Regions from separate parts of the Vibrio tasmaniensis genome, predicted to be linked through region 2. Evidence: predicted binding sites of a transcription regulator. Region 2 holds the regulator's gene; the other holds the start of a gene.
The links. Region 2 encodes MetJ, which represses methionine synthesis genes. Its sites were predicted from a motif close to TTAGACNTNTANANGTCTAA; they were not measured.

Region 1 (8,017 bases), 1.0 Mb from region 2:
AATCTTGAGTCAGACGCTCAGTGACTTGATCCCAGTTTTCAAACTGAGTTTGGTTGTAGCTGTTTAGGTACAGCTTGAAAGATTTTGACTCAATCAAATTTTGGCTGGTTGCAGGAATGAGCACTTCACCAACAGCCACTTGTGGTAAGCCGTTGGTGTTTAGCCACGAAAGCTCGTACATCGTCCAAATATCATGACCAACAAAAGGTAACTCTCCGTTTAGCGCAAGATCATTACGATTGAGGCTACGAGGTACTGGTTGCAATAAACTTGCATCGTATTGGTTAGAGTACTCAGTTTTTTGGCCCAGGGTTAAACCCGCTAGCTCTTTTGCGTCAGAATATTTGCTCATACTTTCGTTTCAAATTCGATTAGAATGGGGTCGATTTTACTGAATCCCCATTACCCTGTCATTAAGTCATCGCTTAATCGGCACGGAAAGAGCTCGGATTCTATTTATTATTTTGTGTTTAGGAGATTTTCATGACTCAACGCGCTCAAGACGCACTACTTTCTTTCAGTCAGCGATACGTTGACGCGTGGCAGCTACAACACCAAAGCTTACCTCGTAACGAGGAGTTGGTGGACATCGTATCACCATGCGTAGAAGAAAAGAGTGGCGACGCCGTGTTGTGGAAGCACTATCCACGTGAGCAATTCGCGGATTTCACCAACGTTGAAACCGGAATTGAATTGACTCTGCACGAAGACATCAAGACTTTCTACGGCGCACAATTCAGCGCAGATATGAACGCGACTTTTGATGGTAACGAGCTGACTCTGTTACAGATTTGGAGTGATGAAGACTTCGAATGCCTACAAGAAAACATTTTGGGTCACCTAGTGACTCAGCGTCGTCTAAAGCTAAAACCAACGGTTTTCATTGCCGCGACTGATGCTGAACTGGATGTGATCTCTATCTGTAACTTAACGGGTAACGTGATTCTAGAGCGCTTAGGCACCAAAAATCGTGATGTATTAGCCGAGACATTGGCAGAATTTTTAGAAAAGTTACAACCAGCGGTATAAATAGATGTACGTACTAGAACTTCAATTTGAGTGTTTTGATAACACAACGGTCAGCGCTGTCGATAAGGCGGTTAATGGCTTGATGGATGCACTTCGTTATAACGGACAAGTGTTAGGTCGTGAGTTTCCAATCGTGATGGGCGACGGTGAATTCTATGTTCGCGTAGTGTGCCCTGAGCAAGATAGTTTACACCCACGTAATCACTCAGACTTCGTCAAAGTCTGTTTCGAGCGCTTATCTGCGGCGAGTTTATTAGCGCCTAAGATGCGTCTGCTTGGCCGAGATCTTAATTCCGAAGAAGTAGCCGAAGATGAAACGCCAAGTTGGCAGGTGTTATACACGACATTCGTGCATACCTGTTCACCACTGCGTAGTGGCGATAGCTTGTTGCCTATTCCACTATATCGTAACCCGCCGACATTTAATGGCGATCATAAAGCCGTACTGAAATGGCAGACCGAATGGCAAGCCTGTGATGAAGTGCAAATGGGTGGTGGTTGCCGTGCTGAACATGCAACGCTAACCGAGATCAGTGATACTAAGAGTGTGCTGTTTAAACGCGGTTGGGGTTTAAGAGGACGCATTGAATTTCTGACTAAGATTCCAACTTACTACTACTTATATCGTGTCGGTGGGATCAGCCTGAAAGATGAAAAAGAGCGCAAATGTCCGCAATGTGGTGGTGAATGGCTGCTTGATGCACCAATCCACGACATTTTCTATTTTAAGTGTGACGATTGCCGTCTGGTATCCAACATTTCTTGGGATCACCTCAAGTAATCGACTTCGTTTCGATTAACCCTGAGAAGCTTTACTTTCTAGCAAACCTTCATCATTAAAAAAGGGGCTGACATTGAGTCAGCCCCTTTCGGTATCTATAAGTGTCTATTTAAGCTGATTACCAACCTTTAACTACGCCACCTTGGAAGATGTCAGAAGCTGCGTTGTACACTTCTTCAGTTTGATATGCTTTAACGAAGTTTTGTACGTTTTCTGCATTTAGGTTGTCTTCACGAGAAACGATTAGGTTCACGTATGGAGAATCTTTGTCTTCAACGAATACGCCGTCTTTTTGTGGAGTCAGATTGATAGAGCTCGCGTAAGTAGTGTTGATGATAGATAAAGTTACATCATCAAGAGAACGTGGCAGTTGAGCTGCGTCTAGTTCAACAATCGTTAGGTTCTTAGGGTTACCAACGATGTCACGAACGGTAGCTAGAAGACCTGCACTTTCACGAAGTTCAAGTAGACCTTGCTGTTCAAGAAGCAGTAGAGAACGACCTAGGTTTGTTGGGTCGTTTGGTACAGCAATACGAGCACCATCTTGGATTTCGTCTACAGATTTAACTTCTTTAGAGTAACCAGCAATAGGGTAAACAAAAGTGTTACCAGCGATCGTTAGCTTGTAACCACGGTCAGCAACTTGCTGATCGAGATACGGCGTGTGCTGGAATGCATTGATGTCGATAGAACCATCATCTAGTGCTGCGTTAGGTGTTACATAATCCGTAAAAGTGACCAGTTCAACATCCAGGCCGTATTGCTCTTTAGCGACTTTAGCTGCTACTTCAGCAACTTGTGCTTCTGCACCTGCCATTACGCCGACTTTGATCTTAGAAGTATCGACTTCTTTATCACCACAACCTGCTAGTACTAGCGCTGAAGCTGCTGCTGCAATAGTAAGTAAACCTTTAAGGTTAAATTTCATAATAATCTCCTTTTAATAAATCTATTTAATTTGGTTTCGATGACTTTATGTATCTAATGATTAACGCTTTTAATGAATGGGTGTTTCAAATAACGTCACATTCACGAAGTCAGCCTTTATCTGTGGTCAACGCGGCGAACCAATGAATCACCGATTGATTGAATAATTTGTACCAGCACAATCAACATGACGACGGTCACAGCCATAATGGTCACATCGTAGCGGTGAAATCCGTAACGAATCGCGACATCACCTAGGCCGCCACCACCTACAGTTCCGGCCATTGCCGAGTAACTCACAAGAGTCACTAGCGTAATCGTCACTGAGTTGATGATAGTCGGCAGTGCTTCAGGAAGCAGAACCTTATTGATAATTTGTGTTGGTGTTGCGCCCATTGACTGAGCTGCTTCCACTAGACCTGTTGGTACTTCAAGTAGTGCACTCTCGATAAGTCGAGCCACGAATGGGATAGCGCCAATCGTCAGTGGAACAATCGCTGCTGTTGTACCTATGAAGGTGCCGATCAGCATTTTAGTGAGAGGGATGATCGCTACCATCAGTACTAAGAAAGGCACTGAACGGCCCACGTTCACAACTGCACCAAGAATCTTGTTTAGTTTGGTGTTCTCTAACAGACCACCTTTTTTAGTGGTGTGTAGAATCACGCCTAATGGAATACCGACAGCGAAACCAACGATGCCAGCAACAGCAACCATGTAAAGCGTTTCGCCAGTTGCTTCGAGTAGAAGGTTGCCGTTAAGGCTGATCCAGTCAGCAATCTCGTTGAAACTAAAGGACATAACCAAGCACCTCTACTTTTACATTGTTGTCGCGTAGGAATTGGATAGCAGCATTATCATCTGCTTCATTACCGAACAGCTCAGCGACCATCATGCCGAACTTCACGCCGCCGGCGTAATCAAGGTCAGAGCTTAAGATGCTGACATCGATATTAAATTTACGAGCAATTTGTGTCATCAGTGGAGCATCAACCGTTGCACCAGTAAACTCAAGACGTACTAATGGATAGCTGCTGTTGACACGAGTCTCTTGCAAACGCGCTTGATAATCTTCAGGAATCGTTAGATCCAGCGTCGAACGAATGAACTGATGCGCAAGCTCTGTCTTAGGGTGTGCAAAGATGTCACCAACTGTGCCTTTCTCTACTAGCTCACCACCACCGATGATCGCAACTTCGTGACAAATGCTCTTAACTACGTCCATTTCATGAGTAATCAGTAGGATAGTGATACTCAACTTACGGTTGATTTCACGTAGCAGCTCAAGAATAGATTGAGTCGTTGCTGGATCCAGTGCACTGGTCGCTTCATCACACAGTAGTACTTTCGGGTCTGATGCTAGTGCACGAGCAATCGCGACACGCTGCTTTTGACCACCACTTAAGTTTGCAGGGTAGGTATCACGCTTATCCGATAGGCCGACAAGCTCAAGTAACTCACTCACTTTCGCTTCAATCGCTGCTTTATCTCTACCAGCGAGCTCTAAAGGCAGCGCTACGTTGTTAAATACAGTACGAGAAGACAGCAGATTGAAGTGTTGGAATATCATGCCGATGTTACGGCGTGCTTCGCTAAGTTCTGATTTGCTGAGTTTTGTTAGGTCGATACCGTCAACAATCACCTCACCTGACGTTGGAGCTTCCAACATGTTTACACAACGGATAAGGGTACTTTTTCCTGCACCTGAAGAGCCGATGACTCCAAAGATTTGACCTTGAGGAATGTGGAGGTTGATATCAATTAAGGCATTGATTTCTTTAGTGCCTTGATAAAAAACCTTATTGACTTGATTCACTTTAATCATAGAGAAACTCGTGCAGGTAGAACAGAATAATATATTGATGACTCACTCGATTTACAGATGATGCTATGGTGTTCTATGATCTAAGTCAATAGATATTTTTACGTCTAGACGGCTAAACGCGGATTGCGAAGTTAAACTAGAAACAAATCGTTAACGAACGCAAAACTAAATAGATAGTGATGAAGCAAATAAAGCGTGTAATAATTAATGATTAATAGAGAGTTGATAGAGAACTGAATTTTGTCTAAACCTGCTGTTTTTTTAGATCGTGATGGTGTGATTAACGTTGATCACGGCTACGTACATGATGAACATGACTTTGAATACATCGATGGTGTGTTTGAAGCGGCGAAAGCGTTTAAAGATATGGGTTATTTATTGGTGTTAGTGACCAATCAATCTGGTATTGCTCGCGGCATGTTTAGCGAAGATCGTTTTCTTTCTCTAACGCAGTGGATGGATTGGAACTTTGTTGATAACGGCGTTGAGCTAGATGGTATTTATTACTGCCCGCACCACGCTGAGCACGGTATTGGTGACTACAAACAAGATTGTGAATGTCGTAAGCCAAAGCCTGGCATGTTCATTTCAGCGCGTGATTTTCTGAAAATTGATATGGCAAACTCTGTCATGATCGGCGATAAAGCTGAAGACATGATGGCTGCAGAAGCAGCGGGTGTTGGCACTAAAGTTCTGGTAAGAACCGGTAAGCCAATCACTGAAAAGGGTGAAGCGTTAGCCAGCGTTGTGCTTGATAGCATTAAAGACGTACCTGCTTTTTTGAAAGGCTAAGACACTTCTCCACCGTTAATGTATATAGATGAGGAACGCAGTATGAAAGCATTGTTGGTAATATCTCTATGTACGGTAGCGTTAGTCGGGTGCTCTAAATCAGCAGCTCCTGAGACTGAGAGCGCAGTATCGGACGATCAATTCGTGACTTATCAATGTGAGTCTGACGCTTCATTTAAGGTCGCTTACCTTGGTGATGAAAAAGCGGTATTACGTTTGCCAGAGAATGAATATCGCCTCACTCAAATAGCGGCAGGTTCAGGAACGAAGTACATCTTAGATGATGGAACCTCTGAACTGATCAATAGCGTAACTTTACGAACTAAAGGTGACAATGCACGTCTAGAACTTGGTCGTGTTATCTATAAAAACTGCCGAAAGTAGGTCATAGTGAACGACTAGGATTTACAAACAGTTAAGTGAGGGAGTTCGCCCTCACTTTTTCTTTCTCTTCCCTTTAACGTTAGACTTTTTATGAGCAAAAAACTCACTATTCTCGATATTGCTAAGCTGTCCGGTGTTGGTAAGTCTACCGTATCTCGCGTTCTGACCAATGATCCCAAAGTGAAACCTGAAACCCGTGAAAGGGTGGAAAGAGTAATTCAAGAATCAGGGTATACACCTTCAAAGTCTGCACAATCTATGCGCGGTGGCAGCCAAAAAGTCATCGGTGTGATCATCTCTCGTCTGGACTCTCCCTCTGAAAACAAAGCGGTAAGTACGATGCTGGCCGAGTTGTATCGAGCGGATTACGATGTGGTGATCATGGAAAGCCAACTTGATAGAGATAAAGCCAATGAGCACCTTCAGGTTCTTAAACGTCGCAATGTTGATGGCATCATTGTGTTTGGCTTTACTGACTGTGATATCCCTGCGATCGAAGCGTGGGAACACAAAGCGGTGGTGATTGCTCTGGATACCGAGAACGTGACATCGATTAACTATGATAACCAGCAGGTGATCAATAGTGCGTTGGCGCATCTGTCGGATCAAGGGATCTCAGATATTGGCTTTATTGGCGTTGATCCTAGCGATAAATCAACCGGTGAACTGCGTCTTAAGGCTTATCTCGATTGGTGCGAAAGCACTGGAGTGATTGCGAACTATCGCACTGGTCAGCTTCATCATGAAAGCGCTTATCAGCTGGTGGATGAGGTGCTAGCTCCTGCGACTCAAGCACTTGTTTGTGCCAGTGACACATTAGCTCTTGGCGTGATCAAGCGTCTTCAAGAACTACAACGTGAAGATGTGGTTGTAACAGGTGTCGGTGGCAATGATCTTCTCTCTTTCTTGTTCCCGCGAGTATTTAGTATTGATCCTGGATATCAATCTGCAGGAAAATTGGCCGCTAATCTATTGATCTCTCAGCTTTTAGGCAATGCAGAGATCTCTCATCACACGCAATCTCCGATTCTATAATCCACTCAATTAAGCGAAATTGAACCGCTTAGATTAAAATTAGAGTGTGATCTCTTTCAATTAATGGGACTGTTCCCATTTTAATTTATCATTCACGTGGGCATTATAATAACTGTGATTGGGAATGTTCCCATAAGTCTAAATCCGAGTAGTTATCGCTGCATGGTTTAGATGAGTAATTGAATGAAACCAGGGTGGGGTAGTATGAGTAAGATAGCGAAGCAAGACGTTGCGCGTCTTATCGAGTTAGTCGGTGGCAAAGAAAATATTGCGAGTGTCAGCCATTGTCTAACTCGACTGCGTTTTGTATTGAACGATACGGAACAAGCGAACAAAGCAGAATTAGAGAAGCTTAAGCTGGTAAAAGGCTGCTTTACTAACGCAGGTCAATTCCAAGTGGTTATTGGCACCGAGGTTGATGAGGTGTACGCACTTCTGATTGAGCAAACCGGTAAAGATGCATCATCAAAAGATGAGGCGAAACTGGCGGCTCGCCAAAATATGAACTTCCTTGAGCGTGGTATCTCCCATTTAGCCGAAATTTTCGTACCACTGCTGCCAGCCATCATTACTGGTGGTTTGATTCTTGGTTTCCGCAATGTGATTGGCGACATTCGCATGTTCGACGGCAAAACCTTAGTTGAAATCAGTCAATTCTGGGCAACCGTTCACTCATTCTTATGGTTGATCGGCGAAGCTATTTTCTTCTTCCTACCGGTTGGTGTGTGTTGGGCAACGGTTAAGAAACTCGGCGGAACGCCTATTTTGGGTATTACGCTTGGTGTGACCTTAGTTTCTCCACAGTTGATGAACGCTTACATGATAGGTAAATCGGTACCTGAGGTGTGGGATTTTGGCTTGTTCGTGATTGAGAAAGTCGGTTATCAAGCTCAGGTGATCCCTGCGATGTTAGCGGGTGTGGCTTTGGCGTTCATTGAAACTAACCTTAAGCGCATTGTTCCAGCTTATTTGTACCTAGTGGTTGTGCCATTTGTTTCGATTATCTTGTCTGTGATTCTAGCGCACGCCTTTATTGGCCCATTCGGTCGTATGTTAGGCGATGGTGTGGCATTCGCGGCTAAAGCGGCAATGACAGGCGACTTTGCTATTCTGGGTTCAGTGGTATTTGGCTTCCTTTACGCACCTTTGGTTATTACGGGTATTCACCACACAACCAACGCCGTTGACCTACAACTGATGCAAGACTTAGGTGGCACGCCAATCTGGCCTTTGATTGCGCTATC
Region 2 (8,017 bases):
AGGTAGTCATTTTCTACTGCGGCATCTTCGATACCACGAATGATCTCTGCGAAATAAGGGTCACAGATATCAGGAACAATAGTGATGATGGTTTTTGATTCGTTGCGACGTAAATTTCTAGCTAATGTATTGGGTGAGTATCCAGCTTCAAGTACTGCTGTCTCAACTCGCTTACGAGTAGAAACCGAGACTTTTTCAGGGTTCATCAATGCACGTGATACCGTGGCTGTTGAAACGCCTGCTAGCTGGGCAACATCCTTCATTGTCGCCATAAATTAAACCCTCTTTTTAATTCCTTTGTTGCCTAAGTATCTAAGGCATGAATAATAAATGTAATCGAATAGATATTGTGAAAGTGTTGCTAACACTTTTTTTATTGCAATATTTTATTCGTTTCACCCGTGTAAAGTTACGGCTAGATTAACAAAAATCACATGACTAGTGTGAAGTTGCTCACGAGAAGTATGAAATATTTGTGAACAAACTTATCATTAGTTTTAACCCAAGTGGGTTTAGCTCAGATCTTGCGGCTCAATATCGAGTGACCAACGGACTTTTTTCGCAGCAGGTAACATATTAATTGCTGGCTTGGCACTTATTAATAGCTTTTGCATCAACGAGCGAGTCTGTGTTTGTAAAATAAGCTGCCAACGAGATTTACCTGCTCGTTTGGCTAGTGGTGCAGGGGTTGGCCCTAGCACCATGCAATATTGGTCAAATAACGGATGCGATTCCAATGTGTGGCGTACTTGACGCAAAAACTCTTCCACTAAGCGAGTGTCATTGGCTTCCGCTCTAAACAGAGTCATGAAGGTATAAGGCGGCAACATCGCTTGTTTACGCTCTGCTAATGCAGTCTGAGCAAAGTGGTTGTAGTTTTTGTGCAGTAATGCCTGTAATAAGCCGTGTTCTGGATGGTGAGTTTGTAAGATAACTTCCCCCGGCTTACTGGCTCGTCCTGCTCGACCGGCGACTTGAGTAAACAATTGAGCCAATCGCTCAGAGGCGCGGAAGTCACTGCTATATAAAGAGGCATCAACGTCCAGCAATGCCACAAGTGTGACATCAGGGAAGTGGTGCCCTTTAGCAAGCATCTGTGTGCCGATAAGAATTTGGTATTCACCTTTACGAATCGATTCTAACGCGCTTTCTAAACTGCCTTTGCGGCGAGTGCTGTCTCGGTCAATACGGATGGTTTTGTATTCAGGGAATAGTTGACCCAGTTGAGCCTCTAACTGTTCGGTACCAACCCCCACTGTTACTAAATTCGCTGAACCACAACCTTGGCAATGATGCACGATATGCTGCTGCGAGCCACAGTGGTGGCAGCGCATCTCATTGCTGTATTGATGATAGGTGTAGTAGGCATCACAACGCTTACATTCTGCTGTCCAACCACAATCGTGACACATCAGTGCGGGAGAAAACCCACGACGATTGAGGAACATCATCACTTGGTTGCCTGCTTTGAGGTGTCTTTGCATTTCAGCAATCAACGACGCAGACAAGCCACTTTCTAGATATTCACCCTTAACGTCCAACACTTTATTGGTGGTCGGCAGCGCGACACCTGCGCGTGAGGTCAGGGTGAGGTAACTGTATTTACCGATCTGAGCGTTGTGCAGCGTTTCAAAGGCCGGAGTCGCCGAGCCTAACACAACCGGAATCTGCGCTTTATGAGCACGCATGATGGCAACATCACGAGCGTGGTAGCGTAGGCTATCTTGCTGCTTATAAGAGGCGTCGTGCTCTTCATCGACAATGACAATGCCCAGATCCGCGAACGGTGTGAACAGAGCTGAACGAGTACCGATCACAATGCCCGCTATTTTATCACGCGCCGATAACCAAGCATTTAGTCGCTCAGAATCATTTAAACCGGAATGGATAACCTCAACTGGAACATTAAAGCGTCGCTTAAAGCGGTTAATCGTTTGAGGGGTTAGACCGATCTCGGGCACTAACACTAACGCCTGTTTACCTTGGTCGAGAATCGGCTTGATCATATTCAGGTAGACTTCGGTCTTACCTGAGCCAGTTACACCCTCTAGCAAGAAGCAACCAAAGTCGGTTTGACTATTTACTGTCGCTATTGCTATAGCCTGCTCTTCATTGAGTTTTGGCTTATCTTGATCGTTTTCGAGCTCAACTGACCACGGCTGGCGCTTCGGCTTTTTCTCTACTGATTCAATCCAGCCTTTCTCTTCCAACGTCTTAAGTACCGCGCTGCTCACTTCTTCATCAATGAATTCTTGATGGGGAACTGGGCCGTGCTCAAGCATGTGCATTACTTTGGCTTGTTTGACGGCACGGCCAAAGCCCTGCATCAGTTGATCTCTACCTGATGGGGTCAATTGCCATTCAACAAGCGTCGCGAAGTCGGCAGCTTTGCCTTTTCGTAAGGCGCTTGGTAGTGCGTTGGCCAAGGTTTCACCTAGTGGATACTGATAGAACTGGCTGCACCATACCAAGAGTGAGTAGACCGATTCCGGCCAAACGGGTTGGTTGTCTAGTAAGGCTTTAATGGGCTTGAGTTTGTCTAACTCGAATTCAGATTCGTTAACCAGAGCCGTAACAATACCTGTTAAGGTTTGTCGTCCAAAAGGCACAGAAACTCGTCCACCAATTATAGGAAATAGGTGGCTAGGAATCTTGTAATCGAACTGTTTGTCTAGTGGAACCGGCAGTGCCACGCGGGCAATCATTGGGCGCATAAATGGACGACTTTATCTGAGTTGACGAGAGCGGACAGTCTAAAGGATAAGGCGGTTAAATTCGAGAAGCAGTTTGGACCAGCTCAGAGAGTAGAACCAATGAAGACCACTTAAGCCTTAAATCTTAAAGTGACAAAGGAAATAAAGAGGCTATTGGTGAAAAATGTATCAAATCAGTTGATCCTGCTTTATAGATTCATTACTATACTGCGCCTTAAAGGTATGGCTTTATCGCGGTTTAGTGATACAGCGGTGTCTTTATTTATTTTTTAACTACGTGTGGTGTCCGGCTTAGAATCGGATGGCGACACGGCCTAATTGAGGTTTTCCCATGAAAGTTGGTATCCACCCAGAATACAAAGCAGTTTCTGCAACTTGTTCTTGCGGTAACACGTTTGAGTTCAACTCAACGCTAGCAAAAGAATCAATCCACCTAGACGTATGTGACAAATGTCACCCGTTCTACACTGGTAAGCAACGTATCGTAGATACAGGCGGCCGTGTTGATCGCTTCAACAAGCGTTTCGGTGCTCTTTCTAGCAAGAAGTAATTCTCGCTATTTAGACATAAAAAGGACACTTCGGTGTCCTTTTTTGTTGCCTGTAAATTGAGAAAGTACTGAATCGTATTTCATTATTAGGTCAGTTAAAGTAATAGGTTACTGACGTAAATCTTACTTAATCACTTATCCCAACACTCTTTCCTCGAAATTCGCTCTAAAGTTGAGCAGGCGATAGTAATTTCAACTGCCCACTGGTCTTATTAGTAGTGAAATCTCGTTTTTTAATGATACAGATGCTTCAACCACCTAGGAACTTTGAAGTACATCCATTAACATGAACAAGATCCCCCAAATAATAATATCCTAGGAACCTACACCTATGTCTGAAGACAGCCGCCAAGATCAATCCTCTCAAGCGTTATCGCCTCAAGAACAATTCCGTCAGCAAGCTCTTGATTATCATGAGTTCCCAATTCCAGGCAAAATTGCCGTAGAACTGACGAAGCCTGCAAACTCTGCAGAAGACCTAGCACTGGCATACAGCCCAGGTGTAGCTGAGCCTGTTCGCGAGATCGCACAGAACGTCGATAACGTTTACAAGTACACAGGTAAAGGCAACATGGTTGCAGTTATCTCTAACGGTACTGCAATTCTTGGCTTAGGCAATCTTGGTCCTATTGCTTCTAAACCGGTTATGGAAGGTAAAGCGCTACTGTTTAAGCGTTTTGCTGGTTTAGATTCTATCGATATTGAAGTAAAACACCGCACAATCGATGAGTTCGTTGATACGGTTGCGAATATCGCAGATACATTTGGCGGTATTAACTTAGAAGACATCAAAGCACCAGACTGTTTTGAAATCGAGCGTCGCCTGATTGAGCGTTGTGATGTACCTGTATTCCACGATGACCAACACGGTACTGCGATTGTTACGGCAGCAGGTATGCTGAATGCGATTGAGCTTCAAGGTAAGAAACTGGAAGAGTGTAAGATCGTTTGTTTAGGTGCTGGCGCAGCAGCGGTTGCTTGTATGGAGCTACTGATTAAGTGTGGCGCTCAGCGTGAGAAGATCTACATGCTTGACCGTAAAGGTGTGATCCACACTCGTCGTGATGACTTGAATGAATACAAAGAGCTGTTCGCAAATAACACCGACAAGCGCACGCTTGAAGATGTTATCGAAGGCGCTGATCTGTTCTTGGGTGTATCGGGTCCTAATCTGCTACCAGCTAAGGCTCTTACGCTGATGGCTGATAAGCCGGTTGTGTTTGCATGTTCAAACCCAGATCCAGAGATCAAGCCTGAGCTTGCACACGAAGTTCGTTCTGACCTAATCATGGGTACAGGCCGTAGTGATTACCCTAACCAAGTAAACAACGTACTTTGTTTCCCATTCATTTTCCGTGGTGCACTAGACGTGCGTGCGAGCGAAATCAATGACGAAATGAAGCTAGCGGCGGTTAAAGCGATTCGTGAACTAGCGAAAGAAGAAGTTCCAGCTGAAGTATTGGCAGCTGCGGGCGAGACTGCACTGGAGTTCGGTAAGGGTTACATCATTCCTAAGCCAATGGACCCGCGTCTGCTTCCTCGCGTTGCAAAAGCAGTTGCTGAAGCGGCTGTTGAGTCTGGCGTTGCTCGAATTGAGATGCCTGCTAACTATATGGCTTAATGCCTTAATGCCTTAATGCCTTAATGCCTTAATGCCTTAATGCCTTAGTAGCTTAGTAGCTTAATAGCTTAGTAGCTGTTGCTCTATTGAGCGAAAAAGAATAATAAAAAACCGACTCATAGGAGTCGGTTTTTTTATGTCTATCATTCACAGCGCAGCTACAGATAACGTAGTGGGTGATGTGACAAATAGGGTTCAGCTATAGCGAATCAATAATGAAGGCGGTGACTGAGTTGTTTTTATTCTTCGTCAAACGCTTCGAACTCGATGCCCATCTCTGTCATCAGTTTTTTGACTTCAGTCGGGATGTCGTCTGGACGATCTTTACGAAGGTCTTCATCCGTTGGCAGTGGTTGGCCAGTGTACGCATGTAGAAAGGCTTCGCACAGTAGCTCACTGTTTGTTGCATGGCGTAGGTTGTTGATCTGGCGGCGAGTGCGCTCGTCAGTAAGAACCTTTAACACTTTTAGAGGGATAGAAACTGTAATTTTCTTTACTTGTTCGCTTTTCTTTCCATGCTCAGCATATGGGCTTATGTATTCACCATTCCAGTCGGCCATTGCGTACCTTCATCACTTTAGTTGTTAGAATAAATTAATAGTGCTGATTTTAGCGGGATTTACTGCCATAAGCAAAGACATATAGACGTCCGGAAGTGTTGACGTCTCACGTTTATGAAAGTAAAGTGAGTAACATATATCTAACACAGCCACAAAATGCCGACAAGCAGCTGTGATTCTCAGACGCAAAACTTGTAAGGAAGCACCTATGAGCAGCCGGAAGCCAGCAACCATCGCAGTACGTACTGGTATCGAGTCAGACACGCAACACCATGCCGTTGTCCCACCTATTTATCTTTCGACTAACTATGGGTTTCCCGCTTTTGGTGAAGTGCCAAAGTACGATTATACCCGCTCTGGTAACCCAAACCGCGGTCTATTAGAAACGGCACTATTTGAGCTTGAGTCTGGTAAAGGCGCGGTTGTTACTAACTGTGGTACGTCGGCACTTAACTTATGGGTATCCGCTTTCTTAGGTGGCGATGATCTTATTATTGCACCGCACGACTGCTATGGCGGTACTTACCGTCTGTTTAACACACGCTCACTCAAAGGTGACTTCAAAGTTCTGTTTGTTGATCAATCGGATCAAGCCGCACTGGATGCTGCGATCGCGCTTAAGCCAAAGTTAATCTTAATCGAAACGCCATCGAATCCATTGGTTCGTGTGGTTGATATTGCAGAAACTTGCCGTAAAGCGAAAGAAGTAGGTGCTCTGGTTGCTGTCGACAACACGTTTTTGACGCCTGTGTTCCAAAAGCCTTTAGAGCTGGGTGCGGATTTTGTTATCCACTCAACCACCAAGTACATCAACGGACACTCAGATGTCATTGGTGGTGTTGTAGTTACTAAGACAGAAGAGCACGCTGAAGAGCTAGCATGGTGGGGTAACTGTATTGGTGCAACCGGCACACCATTTGATAGCTACATGACGCTACGTGGTATTCGTACGCTAGGTGCACGTATGCGCGTTCACGAAGAGAGCTCACGTGAAATTCTGACGGCTCTGCAACAACAAGATCTGGTGGGTACGATTTACCACCCAAGCCTTCCTGAACATCCGGGTCACGAGATCGCGAAGAAACAGCAGTTGGGCTTTGGTTCCATGCTGAGCTTTGAATTTTCGGGATCTTTTGAAGCACTTAAATATTTTGTGGATAAATTAGAGCTATTTTCTTTGGCTGAATCATTGGGCGGTGTTGAAAGCCTGATTTGTCACCCAGCGTCGATGACTCACCGTGCTATGGGCGAAGCAGCATTAGCAGAAGCGGGTGTTTCTCAACAATTACTGCGCCTTTCTGTTGGCCTTGAAGATGCAGAAGACTTGATTGATGATCTCAAGCAAGCGTTTGAAAAAACACAAGGCTTTATCGCAGAAGGGGAGGTTTAATAATGACAACCTTTCGCCAGCTACATAAATTTGGTGGCAGCAGTTTAGCGAACCCTGAGTGTTACCAACGCGTGGTCAATATTCTTAGAGAATACTCGTCAGCTACTGACTTGGTCGTGGTATCGGCTGCGGGTAAAACAACTAACCGCTTGATTGAGTTTGTTGAAGCGCTCGACAAAGATGGTCGTATTGCGCATGAATGTCTACAAACCCTTCGTCAGTTCCAGCTTGAGCTGATTGAAGCGCTGCTTGAAGATGAGTCTGCGGCTCAGCTAACGGCCACTATTCAACAAGAATTTACTGCTTTAGGTGAGCTAACTGCTCCTCTAAGCGAATCGCAAAAAGCACAGGTGTTAGGACACGGTGAGGTTTGGTCTTCACGTTTGTTAGCTGCTCTGTTGTGCCAACATGACTTACAAGCAGTTGCTCAAGATGCGCGTGCCTTTTTACGTGCAGAAGCGGGTGCTCAACCCGAAGTGGATCGCGCGCGTTCTTATCCTCTGATTAAAGAAGTTTTGGCTCAGCATACGCATTGCCGAGTGGTGATTACGGGCTTTATGGCTCAGAACTGCGAAGGTGAAACAGTACTGCTTGGTCGTAACGGTTCAGATTACTCAGCAACCGTGATTGGCGCTTTGGCTGAAGTTGAACGTGTGACGATTTGGAGTGACGTGGCAGGCGTTTACAGCGCTGACCCTCGTTTGGTTTCGGATGCGTGTTTGTTGCCTCTGCTTCGCCTTGATGAAGCGAGTGAACTCGCTCGTCTGGCGGCTCCAGTGCTCCATAGCCGAACGCTACAGCCTGTGGCTCAAAGTGCTATGGATCTCAGCTTGCGCTGCAGCTACCAGCCGGAGGCGGGCTCTACACAGATAGAGCGTGTACTGGCATCGGGTCGTGGCGCAAAAATCATTACCTCTCTGGATGAAGTTCTGATCGTTCAGCTGACCTTTGGTCATGGCCATGATTTTGACCGCTTAGAAAGTGAAGTTCTTGAAGGTCTTAAACGAGCTCAACTTGAGCCGCTTGCTTATGAGCTTGAACCCGATCAGCACTGTTTGCGCCTTGCTTATACAGAAGAGATCGCTGGTGGCGCTTTAGAATATCTACAAGACCACGCGATTGAAGCGGAAATTAAGCTTAAAGAAGGCTTCTCTCTGATTGCGGCGGTGGGTGCTGGTGTGA

Region 1: the regulator MetJ is predicted to act here: its motif matches at 4,659-4,678, upstream of metN (methionine ABC transporter ATP-binding protein MetN).

Annotation. Positions count from the first base shown of each region.
Region 1 is NZ_AP025510.1:2,452,173-2,460,189, reverse strand. It holds gene queF (NADPH-dependent 7-cyano-7-deazaguanine reductase QueF) at 1-352, opposite strand, end outside; gene syd (SecY-interacting protein) at 484-1,029, shown strand; gene OCV44_RS11065 (Zn-ribbon-containing protein) at 1,034-1,810, shown strand; gene OCV44_RS11060 (MetQ/NlpA family lipoprotein) at 1,929-2,738, opposite strand; gene OCV44_RS11055 (methionine ABC transporter permease) at 2,855-3,538, opposite strand; gene metN (methionine ABC transporter ATP-binding protein MetN) at 3,528-4,562, opposite strand; gene gmhB (D-glycero-beta-D-manno-heptose 1,7-bisphosphate 7-phosphatase) at 4,803-5,354, shown strand; gene OCV44_RS11040 (MliC family protein) at 5,397-5,738, shown strand; gene treR (trehalose operon repressor TreR) at 5,829-6,773, shown strand; gene treB (PTS trehalose transporter subunit IIBC) at 6,978-8,017, shown strand, end outside.
Region 2 is NZ_AP025510.1:255,009-263,025, forward strand. It holds gene cytR (DNA-binding transcriptional regulator CytR) at 1-272, opposite strand, end outside; gene priA (primosomal protein N') at 513-2,714, opposite strand; gene rpmE (50S ribosomal protein L31) at 3,046-3,264, shown strand; gene OCV44_RS01175 (malic enzyme-like NAD(P)-binding protein) at 3,596-4,885, shown strand; gene metJ (met regulon transcriptional regulator MetJ) at 5,125-5,445, opposite strand; gene OCV44_RS01185 (O-succinylhomoserine (thiol)-lyase) at 5,654-6,835, shown strand; gene OCV44_RS01190 (bifunctional aspartate kinase/homoserine dehydrogenase II) at 6,838-8,017, shown strand, end outside.